One region of the Aneurinibacillus thermoaerophilus genome, then DNA from elsewhere that is predicted to be linked to it. Evidence: predicted binding sites of a transcription regulator. Region 1 holds the regulator's gene; each other region holds the start of a gene.
What was found. Region 1 encodes Rex, which represses fermentation and respiration genes when NADH is low (regulators of the CRP and FNR family bind a similar motif). Its sites were predicted from a motif close to TTGTGAAATATTTCACAA; they were not measured.
Positions count from the first base shown of each region.

Region 1 (10,158 bases):
TTCGCGGTGCTATTATCACCATGCGCGGCGCAAAGCTCAGCAAGCAGAAGTCATCGTAACGAATCACTCACTTTTATTCACCGACATGAATTCGGAGCATCGAATTGTTCCATCGTATAAGTATGCGGTTATTGATGAAGCGCATCACTTTGACGACGTAGCAAGTCGTCATTTAGGGGATACTATCTCTTCCTACCAACTGGAGGGTATGCTGCATCATCTGCACCCGGATCGCGGTGTGGGGCTGCTTGAAGAAGTAGAAGAGGCGGTACGGGCTTGGAGTATAGCTGATTATGAGGAAAGCAAACATCTTATTGAGGCGGCGTATCAGCAAATTCGCGAAGGAAAAGAAACGATCCGTGAGATGTACAATTTGCTTTATCAGTGGTCCCACCAGCGGGCGAAAGAAAGTGAAGAAATCGGGCATACGGTGCTTCGTTATAAACAGGAGCACTTAACGAGCCGCTGGGGACGCGCCGTTGTTTCTGCCGTGCGTAACAGCGTGGACTTATTGCTTGCCATCGGCAAGAGGTTGGAGGCGATTTACGCAAACATTCAAAGCGATGACGCGCCGATTGGCATGAAAGGACTTTTGACTGATTTAAACGGGGCTGTGCAGGATTGTCTCGAATACGCGGAGCTATTGCATCATATGTTGCTTACAGAAGATGAAGAGCATGTCTATTGGATTGAACTTGACACGCGCACAACCCGCAAAACGATTTATTTGCACCGCGTGCCGATCGATGTATCGAGCACGTTGCGCGAGCGTTTTTTCAACAAAAAAGAATCTGTCATTCTTACTTCGGCTACGCTAAGCGTCAATTCTTCTTTTGCTTACGCGACGGAACGGTTCGGGCTTGCGGACTTGCTCGCGGAGAACAAAGTAAGTACCATCGTGCTTTCCTCTCCGTTTAACTATAAGCAACAGATGCTCGTTTGCATCCCGAGTGAGGTACCGAATATCAAAGGTTCCTCGGAAGAACAATTTATCCGCGCGCTAATAGATTCACTGGCACGGGTGGCCGTTGCAACGAAAGGGCGAATGCTTGTCTTGTTTACTTCATATGCGATGTTGCGCGGCGTATATGAACATTTGAAAGAAAGGTTAAAAGAAGCGAACATTACTGTTCTGGGACACGGGGTGGACAGCGGTAGCCGCAGCAAATTAACCAAGCAGTTTCGCTCCCTGGAAGCCTGTGTATTGCTTGGCACGAGCAGCTTTTGGGAGGGTGTTGATATTCCTGGCGACGATCTATCCTGCCTTGCAATTGTTCGCCTTCCATTCGTCCCGCCGAATCATCCGCTTGTTGAAGCGCGTAACCAGCAGCTGGAGCAGCAAAACAAAAATGCTTTCATGCAGTTGTCCGTGCCTCAAGCGCTCATCCGGTTTAAGCAAGGATTCGGTCGCCTTGTGCGGACAGGAACGGACCGGGGGGTCGTGCTTATCTATGATCGACGCGTTATCGATGCTCGCTATGGCCGGCTATTTCTTCAGTCGTTACCTGAGACAAACGTAATTGTGAAGCCAACGGAAGATTTATTACCCGAAATTTCGGATTGGCTCGCAAGAACAAAAAGCGCAGAAAGAAACAGCAAGGAGGAAGCGACCGAGCCAAAACAGTGGGGGTAAGGTAAGAAGGAGAGGACAAAAAGTGAAAGTGCCAAAAATATCCGAAGCCGTTGTTAGAAGGCTTCCCGTTTATTTGCGTTATTTGAACAATTTAAAAGCAATGAACGTTCGTACCGTTTCATCGCAGCAGCTTGGCGAAGCGCTTGATTTAAACCCGGCACAAATTCGCAAGGATCTTGCCTGCTTTGGCGAGTTCGGCCGCAAGGGGATTGGCTATGAGGTTAACTATCTTGTGGAAAAAATCAAAAGCATTCTTAAGCTTGACAAGCAGGTTAACGTTTTGTTGGTCGGAGCGGGGCATCTTGGACATGCGATTAGCAATTACAACGCTTATTTAAAAGATAGTATGCGAATTGTCGCTATTTTTGATGCAGATCCGCATAAAATCGGTAAAAAAATCGTAAATATGATGATTCAACCATTGGAAGAATTGGCGAATACGGTAAAAGAAAAGAATATCCGCATTGCCATTATTGCGGTGCCAGCGGACGCAGCACAGGCGGTGGCCGATCGCCTTGTCGCCGCCGGTATTACTGGCATTCTAAATTTCGCACCAACGAATTTACGCGTGCCGGAAAACGTTCGCGTCCATGATGCGGATGTAACGATGGAACTGCATAGCTTGGCGTATTATTTATAAAAAATAGAGTAAGGAGGGAAGGCGCGCTTCCCGCGCGCCTCACATATTATGAAAACAATTATCATTCATGCAACAGTGCTTACAGTGAATAACACGAATGAAGTCATCTATGACGGAGCCATCGCATTTGAAAATGGGGTTCTTACATATGTAGGGCCAACGCCGGAAGAATTGGACACATACGGTGAAGTGATTGACGCGCAGGGTCGGATTGTTATGCCGGGCCTTGTGAATACGCATGGGCATACCGGCATGTCGCTTTTGCGTGGATATGCCGATGATCTGCCGCTACAGGAGTGGCTGGAGACGAAAATGTGGCCGCTGGAAGCGCAATTTACCGAAGAACATGTGCGCTGGGGCACTTCTTTGTCTATTGTTGAGATGCTGAAGACGGGTACGACGACATTTGTGGACATGTATGATCATATGGACATAGTAGCTGAGCTTACCGTCGCATCCGGCATGCGTGCCCGTTTGTGCCGCGGCGTTATCGGACTTTGCCCGCCGGAAGAACAAACGAGAAAACTCGAAGAGGCGAGTGCTTTTGCCGCGAAGTGGAACGGTGCGGCAAACGGGCGCGTTATGACAATGATGGCGCCGCACGGAGCTTACACTTGTCCTCCGGATTATATTGAGCGGATTGTGGCACGCGCCCATGAATTGGACTTGCCGGTGCATATTCATATGTCCGAGACGGAATGGGAAGTACAGCAAAATGTGAACGATTACGGCACCCGTCCGGTAGAGCATCTGGAGAAGCTTGGTGTATTTAACAGGCCGACGCTCGTTGCGCACGCTGTTCATTTAACGGATGAGGAATTGGATACGCTGGCGAAATATGATGTAAAAGTATCACACAATCCGATCAGTAATTTGAAGCTGGGCAGCGGTATTGCACGCGTGCCGGACATGATGGAACGGGGGATTTGTGTTTCGCTTGGAACGGATAGTTCTGCAAGCAATAATAACCTTGATTTATTTGAGGAAATGAAAATGGTGGCGCTTTTGCACAAGGGTCACCGCCAGAATCCGGTGCTCGTTCCGGCGACGGAGGCGCTGCGTATGGCAACGATTTATGGCGCAGAAGCGGTTTTTATGGAGGATCGAATTGGATCGTTGGAAGTCGGCAAACAGGCAGATTTTATTATTCTCGACTCCGGCAGGGTGTTTTTCCATCCGTCGCATGATCCGATTTCGCATGTGGTATACGCGGCGAGCGGGCGGGATGTAAAAGACGTATTCGTTCAAGGCGTGCAACTGGTGAAAGACGGCAGATGTTTGACGATGGATGAGGAAGCGGTTATTGAAAACGCAAACCGGATGTTTGCCAGACTGGAGAAAAAGTAAGGGAAAGAAAAAATTCCCCGCCGTTTGCGGCAGGGACAATGGAAGATGGATAGGTAGGGGAATTAAAATGCGAATCCTTGCCTGTGGTTTAAGGCCGTTCCATTATGATCCAAGAATGAAGGTTCGGCTGACGGAGAGATGCAAAATCATCTTCTCCCGCATGGCGAAACGGGGAGGAGAGAAGCATCCATGAAGGATTTCGTTCATCCGACAATAGCCTGGCCACTTCTTCCGGCAATTGTTCAAAAAGACGCGCAAGGTGCGGTTGCTTCACACCCGCTCACCTCCTCCTGCGCTTACGCTTAGTATTTCCGGGGGGGAAAGGCAGTATGTTTAGCATTTTTTGATTCCCCTGCCGCGCTCCGGCGTGGAACATCTTTGAAAATACGGAAAACAGGTAAGGGTAAACTTATGAAAAAGTTTTGGCTATATGGGCTGTTTGTTTTACTTGTTGCGGCATTGTGCGTGGCGACTTTCATTTATTTGCATCTGCGCGGACAGCAACATGCCATTATTGAGCGTGGAACGGAACTTGCGTTGACACGGACGCAGATAAATGAGGTCACTTCCGTTGACGTGTATTACGGAACAGAAGATTATATTGTTGTCAGAGGAAAGACGCAAACAGGAGAAAAACTTGTGGCCTGGTTTCAGGGGGAGCAAGGGGAAGTGGAGAAAATGTCCCGTCTCATCCCTGAAGAGAATGTTATCGAAGCATTAACTAAACAATACCCGAACTTCCAGCTTATCCATATCATTCCAGCCAAGCAGGGGAAGCAGAAGATGTGGGAAGTATTATTTGAAGATGGAGACAATAGTTTGAACTATTACTACATTGATATGTATACCGGTAAATTTTTGAAGGTATATCGAGTGCCCATTGCAGAAGGTGATTTTTAACATAACACGCGAGAAGTCCCCTTCCTCCACGCCTCCGGCGTAGGTGGGGGATGAATCGCGCTTCTTTTTCCCTTCTATTCGTTGTATAATAGGAATGTACGTTCGTAGTGAGAAAGAAGGGGATTCGAATGATTCGAACTGCAAAAGTCGCTTTTACTGCATCCCGCTCCACCATAGATGCCCTGTTTGCTTTAAATCGCTTCTCGGCAGAGGTGTGGAATATGTGCTTGGCTGAAGCGAAAGTCTACCACCAGCAAACCGGGCAGTGGATCGGTAAAACCGAACTACAAAAACGCTTGAAGCGTCGTTTTCCAATGCACAGCCAGAGCATACAAGCTGTGTGCCACAAATATCTTTGGGCGCGAGATAGCGCACATCAGGCCCGAAAGGAAGGGTACACGAACGTCCGCTATCCATATAAGCAAAAGAAGTATTTCAACACAAAGTGGGCGGCGGACGGTTTTACCATTCATCCCAACGGGCGCATTTCGTTGAGTCGCGGCATCTGGGAAGGCAAGCGTCAAGCACCGCTCGTTGTTCGTGTGACTCAGTTACCCGCTGGAACTGTAAAAGAGATTGAACTCGTCTACGACCGGGGCCTGCATCTGTGTCTTACCTACGACGATGGCAAGAAAGCACCGAACCCGCCGGGTTCGCATACATGCGCCATTGACCCGGGTGAAATTCATACGCTTGCAGCCGTCGCAACAACTGGAGACAGTCTCATTGTGACCGGACGAAAAATCCGAAGCATTCACCGCCTGCGTAACAAGAAGCTTGCAGAGCTTCAGCGAAAAATGAGCAAGTGCCAGAAATACAGCCGTCAGTGGAAGCGGTACAATCGGGCGAAACAATATCTTCTTTCTAAAAGTAAACGCCAGTTACAGGATGCCTTGCACAAAACGACGAAACAGTTTGTCGAATGGGTGGTCGCCCAGCAAGTGAACGAAGTCTACCTTGGAGACGTCGAAGGTGTCCAGCGAAAGAAGAAAAAGAAACGTTCTCGCTGCCACAATCAGCGAATGAGCCAGTGGCAGTTTGGGAAAGTAAAGAAGTACCTAACGTACAAACTGAAGGCGGAAGGCATCATGCTCCACAAGCGCGAGGAACGTTATACATCGCAAACCTGTCCGGTTTGCGGGGCGAAAAAGAACGTGCGTGGGCGTATGTATCGCTGTTCGTGCGGCTATACCCAACATCGGGACATTCACGGTGCGGCGAATCTACTGTCCAAAGTGTTGTATGAAAATCAGATTCAGTCCTTGCCGTTTGAAATTCAGAAACCCACGTATCTACGGATCGCCTAAGCGAGAAGTAGTAGATGGTTTGTTCCGACCCACGCCCGTAAGGATGTGTTGCTGAATGATTCCCCTCGCAGACGGCACGTGTCTGTGAGATCAGCGACAACCCGCTGATCGCCTGTTCTATCGAGGTGGATAGTTCAGAAACCCCCACTTCAACCTATGGTAAATGGGGGAGGTTCATCATTATTCCGGAAAAAAAAGCTTGTCCAAATGGGGATATATTTGTGATATACTACGTGATATACAAAGTATATATCACTTCTGTAGAAAGGGGTGGGTAGGGAATGAAGGTACGTGCATTACCCATCTTTTTATCCGTTTTAGTGAGCAGCTTGCTGTTATTTGGGGGTTGGTATGTCTTTCAAAATCAATTTGTGAAAAAACCAATCTCCAATGAAATTGCAGCAATGCAAAGCGTAAAGCTAAACAACATTACTGTCGGCCGTGATGCCATTACCCTTAATGTTTCGTTTAATGATCCGGAGAAGTTTGCCGAAGATTATAAAACGATAAAGAAAATTGCATCGGATAAGGCAAACGGAAAAACGGTAAAAATAGAATGTTATTCTCCAAATATTTCCTTGCAGAAGATTTGGGAGGAGAACGCTTTTGCCGTTGCGGAGGCGATGGAACTTCACACATATTCAAAAATTCCCATCGCGCTTGAAGAAATGAAAAAAAAGCATCGTTTAAAGAATGCAACTTCTTATATGGACGAGCAGAATGTGTACATTTATTTGAATGACGGCAAAGGTCCGTATTATGCGGTATTGCCGCGCGAGCGAGAGGTGAGCCGGAATGGTTAAAGAGATCATCATCGGTGCGGTACCGGTTATCATCGTGTTTCTTGTATTTCTTGGTATCAATGTAGCTCCGTTAATTATTGTAGCGATGGTTATTAGTTTTATTGCGTTTCTGATAATGAGACAAGGCGGCATGCCTATTGCACAGAAGAAAAGCGCGCTGGATACGCCAAAAACGACAGTAAAATTTAAGCAAATCGGCGGACAGGAGCGCGCGAAGAAAGAGTTGATGGAGGCGCTTGATTTCCTGATTCACAAAGATGCGTTAAAAGAATACGGAATTCGTCCGCTGAAAGGCATACTTTTGACCGGACCTCCAGGCACCGGGAAAACGTTGATGGCCAAAGCGGCAGCGAATTATACGAACTCTGCGTTCGTCGCGGCTTCCGGCTCCCAGTTCGTTGAAATGTACGTCGGAGTCGGCGCGCAGCGCATTCGCGATTTGTTTAAAGAGGCAAAGCAAAAAGCCGAAAAGAATAATCAGGACAGCGCGATTATTTTTATCGACGAGATTGACGTGCTGGGCGGGAAACGCGAAGGGAACCAGCATCGCGAATATGACCAGACGCTTAACCAGTTATTAACAGAGATGGATGGTATTACGACTTCTGAAAATCCACGCATTCTGATGATTGCGGCTACCAACCGGGTGGACATGCTAGATGACGCGCTTTTGCGCCCGGGACGTTTCGACCGGCAAATTGTAGTCGATCTTCCGGATATGAAAGCGCGTAAGCAAATTCTCGAGATTCATGTGAAAAATAAGCCGCTCGCAGACGATGTGGATATTGAAGCGATCGCACGCGATACGTTTAATTTTTCCGGTGCTCAGTTAGAAAGTGTAACCAATGAAGCGGCGATTTATGCATTCCGTGAGAAAAGCAAAGTAATTACGCAGCGTCACTTTGCTCAGGCAATTGATAAGGTAATGATGGGTGAACAGACGGACAGAGAATCAACTGCGGAAGAACGGGAACGTGTGGCCAACCATGAGCTCGGACATGCGATTGTCTCCGAAGTTGTTCGTCCGTTATCCGTGTCCCAGGTATCTCTGCGTCCGCGCGGCCAAGCGCTGGGATATGTGCGCCAAAGTCCGCAGCAGGATCGCTACCTGTACACCTTGGAGAACCTTGAACAACAGATTATGATTGCGCTCGGTGGCGCGGTGGCGGAAGAGATGATTTACGGCGGCCGTAGCACCGGTTCCCGTAACGATTTTGAACAGGCGCTTCGTTTGGTGAACACAATTATTGACAGTGGCTTGTCGGAGCTTGGCATTGTAAAAATGGAGATGGTCAGCAAAGAGGCGCTGCATGAAGAGCGTCAGCGCATCTTGAATGATTTATTAGAGCGTACGCGCCAAATTTTGAGCGATTATTTCCCGGTCTTTTCTCATGCGCTACATCATTTACTGCGCGAGGAAGTGCTTAACGGTGATCAATTTCGCGCGATGCTCGAAGAAGCGCGCGCCTTGCCGAAACAAAATAAAATCGAGGAATTGGAGGCTCACCGCCTTAAGGCATAGAACAAAGAAGAAAGGCTAATTCAATCGGATTAGCCTTTTTTCTTTGCTGGTTCAGATGTTTTACGGGTCAGCCTGCTGTGACACAAAACGGTTGTTTCTGCTACATGAGCAGGAAAAGAAGAAATGAGTAGTGTCTACAAGTCTCTCTTACTACTTGTATTTTTCTGCAAGAGAGTTACAATGAAAAGGTATTGAAAAAATAAAATTGTTGCATATTTTGTTGTGGCAGTAGAGGAGGGTTTATTTATGAAAGTAGCGAAGCGCGTGGCGCAAATTACGCCATCTAAGACGCTCGCCATCACCGCTAAAGCGAAGGAATTGCGGAGTCAGGGGTATGACGTGGTTGGCTTGGGAGCAGGCGAACCGGATTTTAATACACCAAAGCATATTATCGATGCTGCTGTACAGGCGATGGAAGAAGGACAGACGAAATATACGGCCGCTGCCGGCATTCCAGAGTTGAAAAAAGCAATTTGTGAAAAGTTAAAACGCGATAATCATCTTACATACAAACCATCACAAATTGTCGTATGCAATGGTGCAAAGCATGCTTTATATAACTTATTTCAAGCAATTGTTGACCCGGGCGACGAAGTTATTGTCCCGATTCCATACTGGGTGAGCTATCCGGAAATGATTACGCTTGCTGATGGGGTTCCGGTATTCGTAGAAGGAAAAGAGGAAAATGAATTTAAAATTACGCCGGAACAGTTGCGCCAGGCGATCACAGATAAAACGCGCGCAGTTATTCTTAACTCTCCGAGCAACCCGACCGGAAGCGTTTATGCTCGCGAGGAACTGGAGGCGCTCGCGCAAGTATGCATTGAAAAGAAAATTCTCATCGTATCCGATGAAATATACGAAAAACTTATTTATGACGGAGAAGAACATGTAAGTATTGCAAGCCTGAGTCCGGAAGCGTATGAGCTGACGATTGTGATCAATGGTATGTCTAAACCGTATTCCATGACCGGCTGGCGCATCGGTTATGCCGCAGGAAACGAAGAAATCATCAAAGCGATGGCGAATCTCTCCAGCCACAGTACATCCAATCCGACAACATTTGCGCAGTATGGTGCATTAGCAGCGCTCACAGGAACGCAGGAGCCGCTTGAAATGATGAAAGCGGAGTTTGACAAGCGCCGCAAAGCGGTTGTCAAACTGATGAACGAAATCGACGGCATTCATTGTGTGGAGCCGAAAGGCGCTTTTTATCTTTTTGCGAACGTAAGCGAAGCCATGAGAAAAGGCGGATATAACGATGTGGACGAATGGGCGCAGGCGTTGCTTGAAAAAGAGTACGTAGCCCTTATTCCGGGTTCCGGTTTTGGCGCGCCGAATCATATCCGTATTTCTTATGCCACTTCTTTGGAGCAATTGGAAAAAGGCATTGCCCGCATCAAAAAATTTGTAGAAGGCAGGTAAGCAAAAAGCTCGGAGCCGACTGTTACGGCAGTCTCCGGGCTTTTTTTGAGAAAAAAAGCGGCGGGCAGAAAACCCTCCGCTTTTGGATTTATAGCAGTTTGAATGAAGTTTTAATTTGGGCGTACATATCATTTAACATATCGGAAATTTCTGTTACTTCCTGATCGCCCACAAAAAGCGTTTCAGATGGAAACAAGGCTGCATACACTGTGCTGTCCCGTTTGGCCAATTTTAAATAAAGGGACTCGTTATAGTCTTCGCTATTCCATACTTTCTCGGGAATTTTTACAATTTCTAATAATTCAAATGAGTGCTTGGTATCCGAAAAAATGACAGCCGGAAATCCATCCCAGTTTTTATCCGTTTGTTCTGTGCGATACTTTCCTTCCCATGAAGCAGGCATATGAAGCGAAAAGCCCATCTCTTCATTGGTGTATACGTTTTTCTCTTTTGCTTCTTCAGCGGAAACGACAGAGACCGGAGTAGTCTGTTGCCCGGTTGGTTGAGATGAGGGAATGTCATCTGCGCGCACGTCCGGTTGTATGATGGCAAGGGCGCTTGCCGTACCGAGCACGCAAATC
Region 1 is NZ_CP080764.1:1,257,165-1,267,322, forward strand. Features, by position in the region: gene dinG (ATP-dependent DNA helicase DinG) at 1-1,633, shown strand, start outside; gene K3F53_RS06760 (redox-sensing transcriptional repressor Rex) at 1,560-2,273, shown strand; gene K3F53_RS06765 (amidohydrolase family protein) at 2,319-3,620, shown strand; gene K3F53_RS06770 (hypothetical protein) at 3,709-3,894, opposite strand; gene K3F53_RS06775 (cell wall elongation regulator TseB-like domain-containing protein) at 4,032-4,520, shown strand; gene K3F53_RS06780 (RNA-guided endonuclease InsQ/TnpB family protein) at 4,649-5,827, shown strand; gene K3F53_RS06785 (hypothetical protein) at 6,109-6,630, shown strand; gene K3F53_RS06790 (AAA family ATPase) at 6,623-8,152, shown strand; gene K3F53_RS06795 (pyridoxal phosphate-dependent aminotransferase) at 8,399-9,577, shown strand; gene K3F53_RS06800 (hypothetical protein) at 9,666-10,158, opposite strand, start outside.

Region 2 (10,158 bases), 700 kb from region 1:
GATCGGAGGAAATTAAATATACATGGTTCCTGCGGACGGCTTTCAAGTCTTGCCACAGCCGGGAAGTTTGCAGCAATTGCCATTGGTTCAATGATTGCGGTTCCTGGCATATATTCAGTAGAATCCGATCAGCATCCATTTCCGCTAATTGCTCCAAGGTGACAGCTTGTTTGTATTCAGCATCATTGAATCGAGGCACCATATTCAGCTGTAAATCATCGTATAACACATCTTTCATCCCGCGGGCGGGGCAAAGATAATAACTTTTCTTATGAATACTCATAATGAGCATGGTGTCGTTTCCTAATTCCCGATTCAGTCGTTCTCTGGCAGACTTCACCTTATGCTCATAGTTATCCAGCCAGTAATCCGCTTCTCGCGCAGCTCCAAGGAATTGCGCCGTCAGCTGAAATTGCTCCCGCCAATTCTTTTCTTTCCAGGGAATGTAAAATACTGGTGCAATTTTTTCCAGCTGTTTCTTCTCATTGGGATGCAGATTGTCCTTGTCGCATATCACAACATCCGGTTGAGCAACGTTCAGCGCCTCAATATTGGATTCCCAGTCTTGATTGAACCGGTATGCGCTGAGATGCAGCGGAATATCTGTCCGATACATTTTGTGGTAGTAAGCTGTCCATTTCGGGTGAAGCGGAGCGGCATAGGGAATGATGTTGAGCGCAAGCATTTGGCCGAGAATCGCAGACGTATAAGCTACGATTTTGCGACGACGATTCTTCATATAGACTGTAGGAGATACCCCTACCTCTTTTTTAAATTTGCGGCTAAAATAAAATTCATCATTATAGCCCACTTGATGAGCGATATCGCGCAGCCGGGCATCCGATTGTATCATCATCTTCTTGGCATTGTTGAGCCTCACTTCCGTTATATAATCGATCGCGCTTTTACCGTACGTTTTTTTAAATAAGTCGACGTAATATTTAGGGCTAATATCCGCCATGCGAGCCAAGAACTCAATCGTCAGGCTTTCGTTGTAATGGCTGTCGATATAGGCCTTGGTGCGATCCAGCGCTGTTCGCTGGTCTGACTCAGGAAAAAGCCGAATATTTTTCAGCAGCCAATACAGCAATTCCTGAAATGCGGACTGCCCACGAAACCGTTCCAATGAATGTTCACTGCGGCAACTCCTGTACATCAACTCGCATAACATAACCATCTGGGTATCTTGATAAATCGGAAGCTCTCTTTGCAGTGGGAACGCTTCTCTCGAATCCGAATCCCAAGATACATCAAATCTGATGACATATAGCTCCCCCCTCTCCCCTTCCTCTGTAGATATTCCAATGGTTTGTCCGGGTAAAGCGAAATGAACGGCATCCTGTCTCAATCGGTAATCCGTATAATCGATCGTCAAACGTCCCTCGCCGTTCTTTACTATAATCAAGACATGCGACTCAATGAGTTGTTGCTCTATCTGTCCGACACGCACTAATTCGATGCTTCGCAATTTACACCAAAGATCGTCCAAAAAAATAGACGTATGTTCTTTATCAATACGTGGATTTAGCAATATGGACACCTCTATCCAATACGAAAATGATAATCATTATCATATTGATAAATTAACATAGAGTACGAACAACGATCAAACAGATTCAAGATACAAAAATAGATCTGTCTCTCTGCGAGACCGATCTATTATGCTCAGTGGCTTAATCTGTGTCCTTTTCTCCTATCTTGGCCTCCCCTGCAACAGCAGATTATTGGCTTGCATCGCGAGGTGGAGGCTTCTCCAACGAGAGTCATTTTACCAAGCTATCAAGCTTGTTTTATGCTCTATATCGGAAGCATGTTAAAATTCTTCTCGCCATAGTTTTCGAGGTATGATGTGGAGAAGGTAACTCATTTGTGACTGAGTAGCCCTCTCCAAAAAAGAAACCTTGAAAGGCATAAAGCCTATCAAGGCTGAAAATAGTAATCATCTAATCAACTAATATAGATATGAATGTCGAAATTAATACGTTCATTAATAGGATGACCCACAATCGGAAACAAATCCGACAATGCGGCGCGGTAGAAAGCTAATGATTGCCGTCCCTTTGAAATAAAATCGTTACAAGGTAAATGATAATATGTAACGAAGCAACGCCATTACCACGATCCCTGTCATGACCGTGGCAAGCAAACTTCGAGTAAAATAAGCGACAGCAAACGCTGGCAGGGCGGCAATGAGCCCAGTGGGCGACGGCGAGAAAGATCCGTTCGAAATAAGCAGCTCTTGGGCCAGCAAGGCGGACATAACGGCAATCGGAATATGATTAAGCCAGCGAAGCACCCAATCCGGCAAACGAATCCGGCTCAGCACAACGAGCGGTAAAACCCTTGGTATGAAAGTAACAAGTGAGGCTCCCAGAAGCATCCATAGAAAACTCCATCTCACTTCCATTTCTCGATCCACACCCCTATATTTGCAGCGATAATGATAGCGATCAATACTCCAGCGTTTTCGGATACGAAAACAGTTCCAGCGATCGCTATAACGACTGCACTGATCGCAACGACCAGATCAACGCCAAACTTTGAACGTTCTATCAATTGTAGCATGAATAAGCCGATAAACATGGCAGGTAAAGCGAAATCCAGACCGAACTTCTCCGGCGAAGTGAGCCATTGGCCAAAAATCCCTCCAGCCATATTGGCTAGCAACCAGTTGAGATAACCGGTAAAATTTAAACCGAACATCCATCGGTCACTTCCCCTTGCCTTTCCAGACAGCCGAGTAGCGGCAACGCCAAACGTTTCGTCCGTTAATTGAGATCCGATCAAGACGTTTTTCCATACAGGCAGATGACGATAATAAGGGGCGATCGCCGCACTCATTAGAAGATGGCGCAAATTGACAAAAAACACGGTGAAAATAATAGCTGTAGCCGGGTTACCTGCTGCCATCATCCCGGCAGCGATGAACTGAGCCGAACCAGCATACAACAGTAAAGACATTAGAGCAATTTCAGCCAAGGACATACCGGCCGTTTTCTCCACCACGCCAGCAGCAAATCCGATGCTCAAATAACCTAATACCGTGGGCAAGCAATCCTTCACACCTTGAATAAAACTTTCGTCGTTACTTGTCGGGTAATCCAAGTAAACTTCTTTCTCGCTCATGATTCCTCCATTGAGAACTTTTCTATATAAGAAGTTATTGTTATAAACACTAACATGCATGTGTTAAAAAACGGTTCTCTGCTAGTCGAACCGTTTTCCCCTCACGACATAAACCAAATCGGGGTTATTTCGCCAAAGTGCATCCAACCTTTCTGAACCAAACTCAGCGGTAATTTCTTCGATCATAATGTCGTGTCGAATATATTCTGTCGCAACTAATACGAGCACCGGATCGTGTGTCTTAACTGCCCAAGAGGTGGATTCATCCGAAAAATTGGCGATTAACACTTCTTGGCCGTCTCGGGCTACAATCGTCAAATGGCCGTTCGTCCGCTCTTTTACGACTTCAGGCGTCATGTAATCATGGTGAAAGGTTGCCCCGATTTTTATGTCCGGCGCCCCGAAAAGAACGGAGAAGACATGAACCCCTTCCCGAAGATGTCGTTCTACCGCCTCTTGAATCATCGGAACTTGCGGTTCCCAGACGGAAAGCCATAACTCCTTTTCGGCCCTGCCGATCATCTCTGTCATTTCATTCAAGACCAGTTCGTCGCTGCGAATATGCCATATCACGTCCATTTCCCGTTCCTGCTGCAGCATGGTCAGTTTTTTCTCTAAATAGGAAAATGAGCGATCGAATTGTTTCCTCAACCGGTCGATTAACTTATCAGCGGGTACCGGGGAGTATTTTACCGGTTCGGAAGGGACAAGATGGACAGCGCCTTTGTCCATCAGTTTCCCCAACACCTCGTAAATCATTGATCGAGGCACGCCTGAACGCTTGCTGATTTCATATCCTGTTACCGGATGAACCTTGAGCAGACTAACGTAAGCTTTGCACTCATACAGCGAAAAACCAAACTTTTGCAGTTCCTTAAAGATTTCCTCCATATATCACACACCCAATCATTACGTTCGTGTTCATGACCGTACCTCCTGTGGAGCATGAATAATTCTCACTTCCAGGCGCTTGTTGTTTTTTCCTTTGCTTTTTACATTGGTAATCTCCATTTGACCAATTTCTCTGGTACGTTTCACATGCGTACCTCCGCATGCTTGTTCATCGACAGAATCAATAGAGACAAGACGGACATGGGTAACAGAGGGCGGAAGCAGGCTGACCATCGTCTTGATCATGCCGGGAATATTTTCTGCTTCCTCCCTGCTTACCGTGCGGTACGAAATCGGATAATCCGAATCAATTATGCGATTTGTTTCTTCCATGACGTCGTTAAGCTGCTCCGGTGTCAAATCGTGAAGCTGGTTAAAATCAATGCGGGCTCGGTCAGGATAAATTTGATTACCGGTACACAACGCGCCGTACTTTTTGTAAACGACCGCGCTGAGTACGTGCAAAAGTGTGTGGTGCCGCATCAGTCCGTAGCGGCGCTCCCAGTCAACTCGAGCAAAGACAGGGCCCTTTTCCAATTTCTCCGCATTTCTCACATAGTGAACAATTCGCCCCCCTTCCCGTTTCACCCGGTAGACCTCAAACATCTGCTCGCCTTGTACGAGCATGCCAGTGTCATGCTCCTGCCCTCCCCCTGTAGGATAAAAAACGGTTTGATCCAAAATTACCTTGTCCTCCGCGATTTCTAAAACGGAGGCTTCACATTCCCTTCGATAGCTGTCGGTCAAAAATAATTCCTTCGTCAAGGGTCATCTCCCTTTCTCTTTCGGAGTTATTATACTAACTACTTAAAATGAACGGAAGAAAAACGGCTCAACACGAAGTGAACCGTTTTTCGGGCGACTCTATGTATATCACATAGCTACACTTGTCAAATGCCACCCACTTATTTTTTTATTTCCTGTATCAAAAATAAACCGTCCAAATATAAGTAGTTATATTATTACCCACTATAATTCAGACACTTCCAAAATGTCAAGCATTTCAATCAAAGCGACGAGGGGAATCGAATCGTTCCCTATCCATGTTCTTTCACGATTCCTGGGATAAAAAGAACGATGTATTCACTTCTATCTTCTGAACTCCCATGGCAATTTTATCCCTCATTTTCTTAAAGAGGGAAGTACGCCGCGCCACGGGTGCGACCGTACGACGCAATCCGAGAAAGGTCGGATTTTTTATTGCAATCAAGCGGGCCTGCATCGCTTGAATTCTTTGAATTTCCGCCACCGCCGGTTTGCGGTATAGCTCGTAATTTTTTAAAAAGGATTCTTGCAAAACACCAGATCCTTGAGTAGTCATCGCTTTCATGATAGAGTCGTGAGCTATGACCGCATCTTGAATCGCCAAACTGTTTCCTTGTCCCGAAAACGGCGAAGCGATGTGAGCCGCATCTCCAAGCAATAGCAGTCCATCCCGCACCCATGTATCTGTCATCCCTACCTGAATGTCCAAGACAGAACACTGCTTGAAACTTTTAAGATGATAAGGCAACACGTCTTGCAAATCCGGCTCGATGACAATCAATGTGCGAATAAAATCATCGATTCCTTTTTTTACAAGCTCGGGATATGTTTTTTTCTTAATCACCCAACCGACCTGTACCTGATCCTCTCCTTTCGGAATATAGATCAGCATACCTTCGTCCTCAATCTTTATTTGCAACGGATAGTCTTTTCCCAAGGCTTTGGGCATATCGAACCAGACAAAGTCAAACTCAAATTTGTCCATCGTTTGGCTTATGTCCGCCAGTTTCCGAATCGTGGAATAGCGTCCGTCGGCGCCGACCACTAACCGGCTGTGCAGTTCGATCTCCTCCTCTTGGTTTATCGCCAAAATTCCATGTACGGAATCACCTCGTTTGATTAAATTCTTTGCTGTCGTTCCGCCAAAATAGGTGAAATTCGAGAATCGAGAAGATTGTTGTATGAAATATTCCAACAACGGAGGCTGCGAAATATTTAACCCGTAATTGTAAGGAGGCTCAAGTTCGTCAAAACGAACTTCAAACAACGTTTTTCCGTGATCCACAAACTTAAACATATCAACGCGCTCATGTGGGATGCGTAAAATGTCTTCCAGCAATCCGAGCTGATCAAATAGCTTTAACACTAAAGGTTGAAAAAAATAGCCTCGAAATTCACGGTCCAAACTATTGTGCCGTTCCAAAAGTGCGGTTTTCACCCCACTCCGGGCAAGCAAATAACTGAGCATGCAGCCACCCGGTCCAGCTCCGACGACGACTACATCAACATCAAATCTGTTCAGTGGGGTTGACTTACTCATCTCTGTACTTTTCATTTGGACAACCTCCATTTAATTAATTAAATACTTAGTAAATAAATATTGTAAAAAAATTATTGTAAAACTTTTAAAAACTGGCGAACGGATGTCTCAATATATTTATTACGATCCGTTTCATTATCGGCGAACCGATCGGTCATCAGAAAATAAAGAACCATGGCGGTCTGTATATTACGGATGGCGATCAGCAGATCATGCGTTGCCACTCGAACACGGGGTGCAAGATAAGCATGTAACAGTTCCACACCTTGTCGAATAACCCCCTCAAGCCGTTTGCGAACGTCAGAATTATGTTGTGCCTCGCCAAAACACATAACAATCAGATCTTGCTGCTCGTGCAAGCTGCGAAACAATGAGTGGAAATAAACCGTCAGATTATGCTCAAGCGATGCCTGATTGTCCATCTTATTCAACACTTCTTGCAAAGAATGAAGGAGCGTGTACTTATCTAAGATCGCCCAAAGCAGATCTTCCTTCGACTGAAAATAGTGATAAATTAAACCGTCAGTAACCCCCGCTTCTTTAGCAATATCTTTAGTCGTACTTTGACTGAAGCCCTTGCGTGAAAACGTTCTGAGTGCGGCATCGATCAGCCTGTTTTTCGTTTCTAAAGCCTTTAGTTGGCGGTTGGTTCTCATCTTCATTGCGATTCATCCTTTGCAGAAACTAAGATTCAATTAATTAAGTACTTACTTAATAATATTGTGTATTTTCTATTTTGTCAATTATATCCTCCATTCATGAATGAATTCACCAAACACTTGACAGGGTTCTGTTTAAGAAAAGCTTATATTCTGATCCCCGACCCGTTCTACACGATCAAATTATTGTTTTCTACATTTCACGAGCAAAAAAAGCGGTCTCCTTCCATGTTCGGCCAACTCCGGTCTTTCAACCACCGCTTCAGATATCGCCTCCGGCTCTTCCACCAAGTTACTTTTGATTGGTAGGAAAAATGAAAATTGGCTTATCATCACGTTTATATAACCAGTGATTATCTATGTTACTATTACCTAAATAAATATCGAGAAAAAAGACACCAACGAATGTGTTGGTGTCAGATTGAAGACAGGGTTCTGCAAGGAACAGGATTTACAGGCTGAATCATTTTTCATTTTTCCGTTCGCCATTGCCTGTTTGAATTCATGTGAAGAATATCGTATAAATTCTTATCAGACAACGTTCAGAACAAGGATTACATCAAATTATTTGACAACCTTCTTTTCTGATAAAACCTCCAGCAAAGCCTGAACGAATTTTAGTCCATCCTGAACTGTAGGATCTTTTAACAATTTCAACAGGCCAAATATGGATATATTCGTTTGATTCTGTGCTGCCCTTTCCTTTGCTTCCTTCACGATCGATACGCCCTCTTGAACACGTTCCGTCACTGGCGTGGTGACCAGTTTAACCGTATCTGCCAGGTATGCCAAGGATTCCTTATCTGTGATGAGAGGTTCAATGGTCGAAAATAATCGGTCAAGCAACGTTACGCATTTTGCAATTCTCGGGAGACTTTCAATCATAACCGCAAGGGCTTCCATATTTTCCTTGTTAAGAGCAAGTTTTGAGAACCTATCCACGCGTTCAGCCAAATAATTAATAGAATCGGTATCACTGGCAAAAGCTGAAACCACTTCTACGCCTTGTTCCACTTTTACGATTGCTTCTTTCACTTGAGGGAGCTTCTGAATAAGCATAGCCAATGCTTCTTGAACTTCCGGGTTGGACAGCTCGTTTATCCATAGAGCTGAATCTTGCTTCAAATTTTGCTGTTTAATTTCTGTGTCCATTTATTCTCTTCCTTTCGTCAAAAACATTTTGCGTGAACCTTTTCACCATTCGATTCTGCTACATAAGGAGTGTATCCTTAGTGATTAGTTTCACAATCTCTAAGATACATGCCTGCTCATACGTAACAATCGCTCCCGCATATGGCGAAACGGAAAAGGCTCACAAGGAGACCGGTTACATAAAATCCAACTAGCCCAAGTTTATTATACTCCTGTTGCAAACAGCCAGAAAGTATAACTATACGCAAACCGTATTATGGAGGATTCCATTATGTGCCAAACAGCCCTTCTTAAATATGTAAGCTAATTACTACAATCCCCTATTTAAATAATATATTAGAATAATGCTTACATTGCAAATAGGAGCTTTGAAAAGGAGAAAGCATCATTCACACAATGTCAACATAACTTTTGAAAAGTTGCCATACCTTCCCCGCAATTTTTTCCCGTTTTTTCTGTACAATACAGGTAAACACCCCGGGGCATACAAGGAGGATACCTTATGATTAGAAAACAGGAAAGATATCTACTAATGGTTTCCATAACTGTGGCAATGGTTATGCTCCTGTCGATGCTTGGTCGACTGTTTCGCTAATAAGGGGGATTGTCATGTTTGCATACGATGCAACATTATACAGCCGAATTTTGACCGAGGTGACGTTGGCGTTTCATATTCTGTTTGCCACCATTGGTGTCGGCATTCCATTAATGATTGCGCTGGCCCAATGGATCGGCATTAAACAAAACGATCCGCATTTTATCCTGCTGGCGCGCCGCTGGACAAGGGGTTTCGTCATTACCGTAGCTGTCGGCGTCGTAACCGGAACGGCCATTGGTTTGCAATTGAGCCTGCTGTGGCCGAAATTTATGGAACTGGCAGGTCAGGTGATCAGTTTACCTTTGTTCATGGAAACATTCGCCTTCTTCTTTGAAGCGATTTTTCTTGGCATTTACTTATATACATGGGATCGCTTTAAAAAACCAATGAAGCATTTTCTTTTGCTGATCCCGGTCGCGATCGGCTCCTCGCTGTCTGCCTTTTTCATCACTGTTGTGAATGCATTTATGAACACGCCGCAAGGTTTTGAGCTCAAAAACGGGGTCATTACGAATATTCAACCGCTCGTGGCCATGTTTAATCCAGCAATGCCTACGAAAGTGGCTCACGTACTGGCTTCGGCCTATATGACATCGGCCTTCGTGCTGGCGTCCATTGCGGCCTATCATCTGTTACGCAACAAAAAAACGCATGTGTACCATAAGAAGGCATTGCATTTGACGCTCGTTGCTGGTTTTGTGTTTTCCTTAGCTACAATCGTAGTCGGTGACTTCTCTGGAAAATTTCTGGCCGAATATCAGCCAGAAAAACTAGCGGCTGCCGAATGGCATTTTGAGACAAAACCAGAAGCTCCGCTGATCTTATTCGGTACATTGGATGAGAACAACGAAATCAAAAACGGGATCGAGATTCCGTACGGGTTAAGCATTTTGGCGCATAACCGCCCTTCCGCTGAAGTAACCGGCCTGAATGAATTTCCAGTAGATGAACGCCCCCCGCTCTATATACATTATTTGTTTGACCTAATGGTCGTCATCGGGATTTTGCTGACAATCGTTGCTTTCACCTATCTTGTACTGTGGAAACAAAAACAGAAACGTAGCAACATCAATCTGTATCATAAAGCGCTCATGTTTCTTGTGCTATTGTCGGGCCCGCTTGCGCTCCTGGCCATTGAACTCGGCTGGATTTTTGCTGAAGTAGGACGACAGCCGTGGATTTTGCGCGGGTACATGAAAACAGTAGCTGGCGCAACAACCGCCGATTATGTGGATGTGCTGCTCATCTTCTTTATTATCCTTTATGTTCTACTCGCCATTGCAAGTACATTCATTTTACGGAAAATATTTAAAAACAATCCGGTAGAACATGAACTCAAAACAATGAACGCCTCACAGGAGGTGAACGTATGACGCTCGAATTGGTTGGAATTTCGGTTCTTTGGCTGTTCTTGTTCGGCTATGTCA
Region 2 is NZ_CP080764.1:1,958,313-1,968,470, forward strand. Features, by position in the region: gene K3F53_RS10170 (AraC family transcriptional regulator) at 1-1,534, opposite strand, end outside; gene K3F53_RS10175 (AzlD domain-containing protein) at 2,075-2,407, opposite strand; gene K3F53_RS10180 (AzlC family ABC transporter permease) at 2,398-3,126, opposite strand; gene K3F53_RS10185 (TrmB family transcriptional regulator) at 3,208-4,017, opposite strand; gene K3F53_RS10190 (alanyl-tRNA editing protein) at 4,048-4,782, opposite strand; gene K3F53_RS10195 (FAD-dependent monooxygenase) at 5,069-6,337, opposite strand; gene K3F53_RS10200 (TetR/AcrR family transcriptional regulator) at 6,394-6,984, opposite strand; gene K3F53_RS10205 (DUF1641 domain-containing protein) at 7,546-8,133, opposite strand; gene K3F53_RS10210 (cytochrome ubiquinol oxidase subunit I) at 8,743-10,104, shown strand; gene K3F53_RS10215 (cytochrome d ubiquinol oxidase subunit II) at 10,101-10,158, shown strand, end outside.
Region 2: a site for Rex is predicted at 8,212-8,229, ahead of K3F53_RS10205 (DUF1641 domain-containing protein). Genes of this name have one in related genera too.

Region 3 (10,158 bases), 140 kb from region 1:
TAGCGATAGATGGAGCATCCTGATCTAGACGAAAGCCACATTGATAACGAAAGCGTAAGTCTGTTTGTAAGCGACGATGCAGCATGGTAAATGTCGTAATGCCTTCCATAGGTGCAGCCAGAAAAGCGCGTAGAATGGCTTCGCGGCAATATCCTGGTGCTCCTTGAGGGGTATGACTTTTTAATTGTTTGGCATATGGACGTAAGTCCAAAGAAGAGAAAAAAAGTTCTAATCGCTCTTTTGATTCAAGTTTTAGCCATTCTTCAAAGGAAAATAGCGTTTCTTGTAGAATATACACAGTGGACTTCCTCCTCTTTAGTGGAATGGGTTTGGTCACCTGTATTCTTCTACAAGTTGGGGTGAAGTCCTTTTTTGTGACTAAAAAAGCCTTGCGGCTCTAAGAGCGAAAATTATGCAAAACGCTCATAATTATAGCAATCTATATATTTACCATTTTCGACAGGACGACTGTCTTTACTGTATAGGATTATCAATTCTTTCCTTTTCATAAGTTCAAGAATGTTCTCTGGAAGAAGGGATAATACCTGAACTAACAGCTAAAAGCTATATTTATTTCCATCCTGATTAATTATATCGATTTGCTTAATGATCTTTTTTTATTTTTCCCTATTGTTAAAACACCATAATAAATAAAATAAAACAAGTTCAATATGACGTTAACCATAAGTAAAAACCTCCTAAAAATTTCTTCGATATAGAAACTCCTTTTTTTGTAAAAGATTCTTATATGATATGTAATTTTTAAGAGATTTAAAAAGAATAAGCGATTGGAAGTATATTATCTATTTTTATTTGGCATTTCATGTAATTTATTGTTGAAAATGGTACAAATATTGTATTATTTGGCGAGAAAAGTAAGTTCCCTAATATTGTATATTTGTTATAATAACAAGGAAGAAAGGGATTGAACAATATACCTTTTTTTACAAATAATTCATTTTATATAATTGGAATTAATGTATCTCTTAATTCCGAGGGAAGGTAGTATACAAGGGATAATAGTTCCTTTTGAATTGAGGGGTGTATCAGAATGAAATATTCATTAGAGAACCTGTCAGTTCAGAAGTTGCTATAAAAATCTGCGAATAGGAGTGATAGTGTGTTTAGGAAGTTTTTTAGTTTGTTACTAGGCTTTTTATTAACAGTAGGTCTTATATTAACAGGAGGGGTTTCTTATGCACAAGAAAATGAAAACCCATTAGAAAGTCCAGCGTCATACGCTAAATATTTGGAGAATTACGATAAGGATGAGGCACTTAGACTTGGTGTTGATCCAAAATTTGCAGATGAAGCCGTACAAGATGCAAAAGAAGTTTTGAACCAATTTAAAAATTTATCTATTGAAGAGCAAGAAAAATTTGTAGAAGCTATGCAAAATCCAACCATGATACAAAATTCATTTGCTAATGCTGAAGTAAAAGAAGAAAGCTCTAAAAACCCATCCCTTCTAGCAAACGAAAAATTTGTAGAACATGATTTTACAATGACTACTGCGGGAATAGATTGGACAATCTACCATGTTGAAGGAAGATATGAGTACAACTCAAATGGTGCTACAAAATCACTGGGAGGACAATCATACGTAAAGAGAAACTTGAACCCAATGGTTAAAACAACTAAACAAAGTCAAGACTTTTATGTTTCAGGTGGAGTATTTAAAGGAATAGGTATTTACGATTATAAGATCGGACCAATAAAAGATGTTATAGATGTACAAATTGGTAATGCATATGTACAGGTTATCGGAGATCAGTATGGGAAAAACCACTTAAAAAGCAAAGGCTGGACAGAGTTTTAAGTTTGTTGGAAATATTTAATTAACTAAAAATGAATTAGCTACCCTTTATTGAAATAAGGTAGCTAATTTTTATTATCTTGCAGTTTTATCACGTAATCAGTACACCACTCATATATTCATACACTCTGTTTACTGACAAAGAGCCTCTTTAATAGAGGTACTGATGCAACTTATTTTGGTAGAACGGCTGTTTCATGGTATTTCCTATTGCCCCATTTCTTTCCTGCCTTTTATTTAGCTACTTGAGGCGCTCATGTCAGATTGTATTAGCACTTAGTCTCTTGCTACAGCTTTAGCTAGACCCCTAAGTTTGGCTGACTGAAATATTATTTTATTCGTTTGCATATAGACAAAAAGAATACTTGTTTGTTGTTTTATTAAATTGTGTATGAAAAAAAGGTAATAACGCCAATAAGACAAAATATAATCACTAATGCAAGAATTGACCACAACAGCACCTTTAAATATTTTGGCAATTAGATCACTCCTTATCTTAGATATTGTAAACCTATAGTTATTTTATTATATTTTTTTCTTTTTTGGCAATAAACTACATTTGATTTGGTGATTTTAGTATTTGATATTGTTTTGAGAAAGAGAAACTACTTCAAAAAATCATTTGCAATCTTTTATATGAGCGTTTTGCAAAATGAGCGTTTTGCAAAATAGCAATTTTCACCGAAAGTGAAAAAGCGAATACGATACTAAAGTTGATTTTACTTTATTTTTTAAAGTTGCTTCCTGATTTAAAAGCTGTTCAAGGACATACGGGCAGAATTTTTTGTTCTACTTTTTATGCACAACGTTGGCGTACAGACGCTTTAGACATAGCCAAGGCTGAAGCAAGTAAAATACAGAGGTTCAGAAAAACTTGCGTTTTTACTTTTTGAATACCACGGATATGAAGTTGATTTACCGTTAGATTTTCTTTGAGTCTGGCAAAAACGCGTTCTACGCTTGTTCTCTTGTTATAAAGTTCTTTCCAACGTTTCGTATCCCGATGAGGAATGCTAAAACGACGCAAGTCGTCATTTGGATTCACTTTAACAACCATTCCGTAATCAGAAGGAGAGCACCAGGCAGAACCATGTGGGCAGTCAACTTTCCCAACGGTATGAGGACAGCGAAACTTTAAGTACCGTTTGTCTGCTCCCCAATATACCATATCAAAACCCATGGAGCAGCGTGGTGTTCCGTTAGAGGAAAATCCTGTCGGTGGCTCTTTTTCATTTCGTAAATTAAGCGGAATAATGGCTTGTGCGTTCAGTTCATGGGCAGCTTCATAATTCTTTAGCTGGTCATAGCCAGCATCCATCATGATAAATTCGAGGTCGATATCTGAAACTTTAGCCGCTTTATTCATCAATGCGGGTCCCATGTCGCCGTCATTTACATGAGCAGGTGTGACTTCTACAGCAATGGGAAGCTCACTTTCCGTATCCACAGCAAGATGAATTTTGTAGCCAAACCAGGTGATTTTGTTGCCATACGTATCAAACTTGGCACCCCACGTGGCATTTCCTGTGGTTTCAGACTCCTTCTTCGGCTGTTTTCGTTCATACGCTTCAATCGCTGTACTATCAATAGCAAGTGCTGTGTGATCATCAGACCTTCGGTCTGACAGGAAGAAACCAAGTCGTGGAATAACTGCTCAGCTATCTGCTTTTCCACCATATCCGCGAATACACGACTAAATGTAGAGACAGATGGAGCATCCTGATCTAGACGAAAACCACATTGATAACGAAAGCGTAAGTCTGTTTGTAAGCGGCGATGCAGCATGGTAAATGTCGTAATGCCTTCCATAGGTGCAGCCAGAAAAGCGCGTAGAATGGCTTCGCGGCAATATCCTGGTGCTCCTTGTGGGGTATGACTTTTTAATTGTTTGGCATATGGACGTAAGTCCAAAGAAGAGAAAAAAGTTCTAATCGCTCTTTTGATTCAAGTTTTAGCCATTCTTCAAAGGAAAATAGCGTTTCTTGTAGAATATACACAGTGGACTTCCTCCTCTTTAGTGGAATGGGTTTGGTCACCTGTATTCTTCTACAAGTTGGGGTGAAGTCCTTTTTTGTGACTAAAAAAGCCTTGCGGCTCTAAGAGCGAAAATTATGCAAAACGCTCAAAGTAAATAACGAGATCCTGAAATTTTGTCTAGTTTGTGAAATAGATCACAAAGTGTGATGCTTATCACATCTGAACAAATGATTTCTTAAGTATAATGGAAACAGACACAAAGATTACACAAAAGAAATTAAATCCAAAAGAATTAAAATAGTAAGGAGGCAATATCCGTGTTTTGTTATCAATGTGAGCAAACAGCGATTGGCGGTTGTAAAGTAGTCGGCGTATGTGGGAAAAATGAAGATCTAGCAAGCATACAAGATACGATTATATTTGCCCTCAAAGGAATTGCTGCTTATGCAACACATGCAAGGGAATTGGGTTATACAGATCCCGAAGTTGATGCTATTACCCATGAAGCTCTGTACTTTACCTTAACAAATGTGAATTTTAATTTGCAAGAACATATTGATATGGCCATGAAAGTTGGTTCGGCAGCGATCAAAGTGATGGAATTGTTGGATCGTGCACATACAGAACGATTTGGTATACCTCAACCGATTACTGTAACGCAAAATAAAATCGAAGGAAAATGTATTGTCGTAACCGGGCATAATTTACTTGCCTTAGAAGAATTGCTGAAACAAACGGAAGGCAAAGGAATCAATATTTATACTCACTCGGAGATGTTGCCTGCCCACGGGTATCCTGAATTGAAAAAATATCCTCATTTAAAGGGAAACATCGGAAAGGCATGGTATGATCAACGAAAATTGTTTGAAGAATTCCCTGGTGCCATATTGGCAACAACCAATTGCGTTATGCCGATTAAAGGAACCTACTCTGACCGATTCTTCTCCTATGAAGTAGCAGGGCTGGAAGGCGTTACGAAAATTGAAAATAACGATTTCACTCCTATCATCGAAAAAGCTTTGCATTTGCCATCGGCAAATATCGACTCGGATCAGAAACTGGTCACCGGCTATCACCACGAAACGGTGATCGGTTTGGCACCGGAAATTATTTCGGCAGTAAAAGAAGGCAAGATTCAGAGATTTTTTGTGATCGCCGGTTGTGATGCTCCCGGACGGGGTGGTAATTATTATCGGGAATTAGCTACGTTGCTTCCTAATGATTCTGTCATTTTAACTACTTCCTGCGGGAAATTTCGTTTTAACGATATTGATTTTGGAACAGTAGGAAATACAGGTATCCCAAGATATATTGATCTGGGGCAATGCAATAACTCCATTTCCACTGTAAAAATTGCGCGCGCGTTGGCTGACGCTTTCCAATGTGAAATCAACGAGTTGCCAGTCAGTATTGTATTGTCTTGGTTTGAGCAGAAAGCAATTGCCATATTACTTGGATTATTTAGCTTAGGAATAACAGATATACGAATTGGTCCGAAGGCTCCGGAATTTTTAACACCAGGTGTATTAAACTTCTTGCAAAAAACATTTAATCTAAAGTTAATTGGGGACCCTCAAGAAGATTTGGCTGAAATGCTAGACTGAATTGAACGTAATGACTGTGCACCATATCCGACGATTAAGAGATCGGTCTTTCTACAATACCATGGTGCACTCTTTTCTTTCTGTTAACTCGGAATAGTTGAAACTTATTTGTAAATGGTCATATGAACCCAGTTATCAAGACGAAGTTATGCTATGCCGCTACATCTCAATTATTTTTCCTACGAGCAACACTTCACAAACGCCGTATGCGAAACCACACACGACGTTTGTTGGTGAACTTTTAGTTGCAAATCCCTATCTAAGCACAACCTATACAAAAAGTTAAGTGATTGGCTTACTAAAGAGTTTTATTGGTTACCATCTTTAATGTTAGGTTACCGACTTTAATGTCAAACAACATCAAAACCATAAGTTCAAATAACCCTAATTGCCTTCTATTCCACCGTCAAACTCTTGGCCAGGTTCCGAGGGCGGTCGACATCATGACCACGTACCGTGCCGGCGTAGTATGCGAGAAGTTGCAGCGGAATCGCCGCCAGAATCGGCAACAACAACGAATGCGTGGACGGAATGTACATCACCTCATCTACCTCATCTGCGAGCACATCGTCACCTACTGTTGTAATCCCGACCACAAACGCGTCCCGTGCCTTTACTTCCTTAATATTGCTCACCGTCTTATCAAACACACGCGCCTGTGTCGCTAACGCGATCACAGGCACGCCCGGCGTAATCAGCGCCATCGTTCCATGCTTCATCTCGCCCGCCGCGTATGCGTCCGCGTGAATGTAAGCCACTTCCTGCAATTTCAACGCTCCTTCCAGTGCCAACACATAATCCAATCCGCGTCCGATTAAAAATAGATGCTCCTGATCATACGTCAGCTGGGCAAACTGATCAATCGCATCATGCGTCATAATGAGCGTCGAATCAACGTCACCCGGCAAGCGTTCCAGCGCCTGAAGCAGTTCCGAAACCTCTTCTTTTCTAGCGCTTCCCATCCTTTGCGCCATCCAAATCGCCAAAAGAATAAGCGCCGTGATTTGTGATGTATATGCTTTCGTAGATGCGACCGCAAACTCCGGCCCCGCTTTCGTCAGCAACGTACAATCTGCCTTCCGAGAGAGCGTACTACCAGCAGTATTTGTAATCGCCAGCGTCGAGCAACCATGCTTCTTCGCTTCGCGCAATGCTGATAACGTGTCCGCAGTCTCACCTGACTGACTCAACAAAATCACCAGATTCCGCTCGTCAAGCGTCCCGTGCTCATGGATAAATTCGGATGAATAAGACACTTCCACCGGCAAATCAAGCAACTGCTCCAGCGCTTTTTTGCCGATAACTCCCGCATGATTGGATGTCCCGCTCGCTACAATATCAACTTTACGCAAATTTTTCAGCTTTTCCACTGTCCATATTTGTGCAAGCTCCGGGAGATCCACCCCTTCCGGCGTCAACCGTCCCGTCAGCATATCCTCCAATGCTTTCGGCTGATCGAAAATCTCCTTCATCATATAATGTTTGTAATCGTGCAACAGCACATCATAAACCGTTTCGTCCGCCAGCGAATAGTGCGGCGTCACTTCTGTTCCGTCCAGCCGCTTTACCGTCGCTTTGCCCGGTGTCAAAATCGCAATTTCTCCGTTTTTAATTGGATAAATCTCCCTTGTGTACGGCAATAGGGCGGGAATATCCGAAGCCAAAAACGCTTCCTTCCTGCCCACTCCGAGCACGAGCGGATTATCCTGAGAGACAGCGATAATGGTATCCGGCTGCGCTTCGGACATAATGGCAAGCGCAAACGAACCCTTCAGCATAGGTAACACTTTCCGTACCGTCTCCTCTAGGTCACCTGTATCGTATTCTTCCAGCAAATGTGGAATTACTTCTGTGTCCGTTTCTGTTTTAAATGTATGCCCCTGTGCCATAAGAGAGCGCCTTACTTGCGGATAGTTCTCGATAATACCGTTATGTACGACCACGAAACGGCGATCGCAGCCGGTCAAAGGATGGGAGTTCGCTTCCGAAGGTTTGCCATGCGTCGCCCAGCGCGTATGGCCGATGCCAATCGTACCGTGCATAACGGGCTCACGCAGCAAATGCGCGCGCAAATCTTTAACCCGGCCCACCGTTTTCCGAATCTCGACATGCTGCTGGTTGGAAATCGCAATACCTGCTGAATCATATCCTCGATAATCAAGCGTATCCAAGCAATCCAGCAAAATCGGCACAGCACTCCGGTTTCCCAAAAAACCCACAATGCCACTCATACGTTTCCATCCTTTCCTTTGTGCCTCGTCTTTCCATTATACCGGATTCAAAACACTGAATCTAGCGAATGAAACTACTTATGTCAAGAATTCTCACATAAAAACTAAGGATGTGTGAACGAAAAAAGCGCCCGAAGTGAAAAGAACAGGCGCATTTTTTGGAGTCAAAGCCTATATATTCACATTCTTTTTTCGTAAATAGAAAAATAGGGCGGGAACCGCTCCAAGCAATAAACATACGATCAAAAACACCATTCCGCTCATGACGATAACATTGTAATCCATACAGCAGCGACCTCCTTTGATTTATGACTTAAGCAGCTACCGTATATGGCCATATACATTAGAATTGATACATACGTATTCTTTTACGGTTCGAAGGAAAAGCCAAGGGGATAACCCACAATACAAATGTCAATATATCAACCAAAATATATAGCTTTCTCAAAAGAAGTATGCATCTATATTGTAAAAACTACATATTAAAGATGAGTTACAAAATTATGATCAAACTATGATCTTGCCACCTTTTTAACGACAAAAAATGACTTTTTCAGCAAAAAGCTCCGATAAAGCTGAAGCTTACATTTTTATTCATGGCGCGGATATTTGCTTTGCGACTCACCGCCTGGCTGCCGTTTATCGAGACGTACCGCCTGAGTATCGGTATAGCTAGCAAATTCGCTATCCTGTTTTCCAGGCGTCGCTTGAGTGCTTTGTTGTCGCTTATGATCCAACGTTATATTGTATTTCACTCTTTTGGACATAATAGCCACCTCCTTCTATAGCTTGTCCTTTCCTCCTGCCATTATTCTCATTGTATAATTGTATAATTTTCCATCTTTTATGAATTTTTTATTGACTTAACATAAAATGTTTGTATAATCTGAGCATAGATAAGCGTAGAGCACTTAAAATCCGGAGGAATTTTTATGTATTCAGATAAAAGACTTTTCTCTTCACTGTTTTTGATGCAACTGCTTTCTTCATTTCTTGTACTTGCCGGTCATTACACTGCGGATGTCGACGATTACATTGAGTGGACATTCTGGGAGACAGCTTTGAACCAGATTAGCCGTTACGGGACAGTGATTTTAGCAATTATTACTGGTTTTTTTACTGCACACAGTCTGGATGGAAAAAAATTTTCAGGCACACGCTTTTTTAAAGGAAAGCTAAAATACATCTATTTTCCTTTTCTGTTTGCCAGTGTGCTGTACTTTATTATTATGAAAAAGGGCATACCGACAAACGAAAAAGACTGGCAGGATGTTTTGACCGGTCAAACCGCAGGGCACCTGTACTTTATTTTTATGCTTTGCCAGTATTATGTATTCGCTTATCTTTTCCGCCGCTTAATTATGAAGAAAAACATTCTGTTGGTTATCACCCTTTTCTTTGTCATACAATATATGTATATTCATATAATTGCACATGGCTGGTTTGGTCTAGGTATACGTCATTTTTTACCGACTTGGATTTTTACATTGTATTTAGGACACTTACTGTACTGGTATCGTAAACCGATGTTTATGTTTATGGAAAAGCATAAAATTGTTCTTATTGGATTATTGGTTCTATCCGGATTTACTATGTACTTTTTCGTTATGTCATCTAAACTATATACAGCTAACCATCTAATATTTGTCTTAGCAACATTTGCGCTGCTCGTCTCCAGCGCGGCGATATTGCATTATATTGTGGATGCGTTGCACCTGCGCTTTCAGAAAGGTTTAACATTCTATATCTATTTACTACATCCAGCATTTATTATATACGCTAACAAGTTTATGGAAACGAACTTTACCATTGAATGGATTTTTCATCACAAAGCTATATCCGCGCTGTATATGCTGAGCATCTATGCAGTTACATTCGCTGTGTCGGCGATTTGTGCCCAATTGGTAAACCGCGGTTTCAGCTGGCTGACAAGCCAAAAACAAAAAAAAGCCACAAATGCAATTGGTGCGAGGAAACTTGATGGATAGACGATGCGCCACAAAACAAATCCTCCTGGAAAATTGCAGGAGGATTTGTTTTGTCGTACATTCTACACCCAAAGCAGGGCATTCGCCGTTTTTAATGAAATCTAATTTGCATCCCGTCTTCTATCCCATCGTCTATTTCGTAATGGTTTTCTGTTAAATATTCCTGAAACATTGTGTGCAACTGCCGTTCAATGAGACGATTGTTCTCCACCATTAATGCCTGCACAGCTTCTTTCATTTCTTCGATCGTAAAAGCGGCGGAAAGCCGTTCCGCGATTTGCTTGTTCGTAAGTCCAATGGCCACGGCTATCACCTCCGTTTTTACTGTACCCGAATCACATAAGAACCATCCGTGTTTTTATTAATACGTAGTATTTTAATACTTTAAACAACAGAAAATAAAAAGTTCTCCCCCTTGAGAGAACTTTTTATCATATAAGCAAAAAATAATGAATAGAACTAAAAATTCAGATAATACCATTGGAGTCCATTTTTTCAAAAAGCCAAAAGACAACGTGCGTGTTTATCCACTATTTATTTTG
Region 3 is NZ_CP080764.1:1,400,141-1,410,298, reverse strand. Features, by position in the region: gene K3F53_RS07485 (transposase) at 1-298, opposite strand, end outside; gene K3F53_RS07480 (hypothetical protein) at 1,121-1,819, shown strand; partial or broken gene K3F53_RS19885 (transposase) at 2,613-3,813, opposite strand; gene hcp (hydroxylamine reductase) at 4,111-5,397, shown strand; gene glmS (glutamine--fructose-6-phosphate transaminase (isomerizing)) at 5,793-7,628, opposite strand; gene K3F53_RS07460 (hypothetical protein) at 8,219-8,395, opposite strand; gene K3F53_RS07455 (acyltransferase family protein) at 8,561-9,616, shown strand; gene K3F53_RS07450 (hypothetical protein) at 9,708-9,920, opposite strand; gene K3F53_RS07445 (transposase) at 10,147-10,158, opposite strand, start outside.
Region 3: a site for Rex is predicted at 3,976-3,993, ahead of hcp (hydroxylamine reductase). Genes of this name have one in related genera too.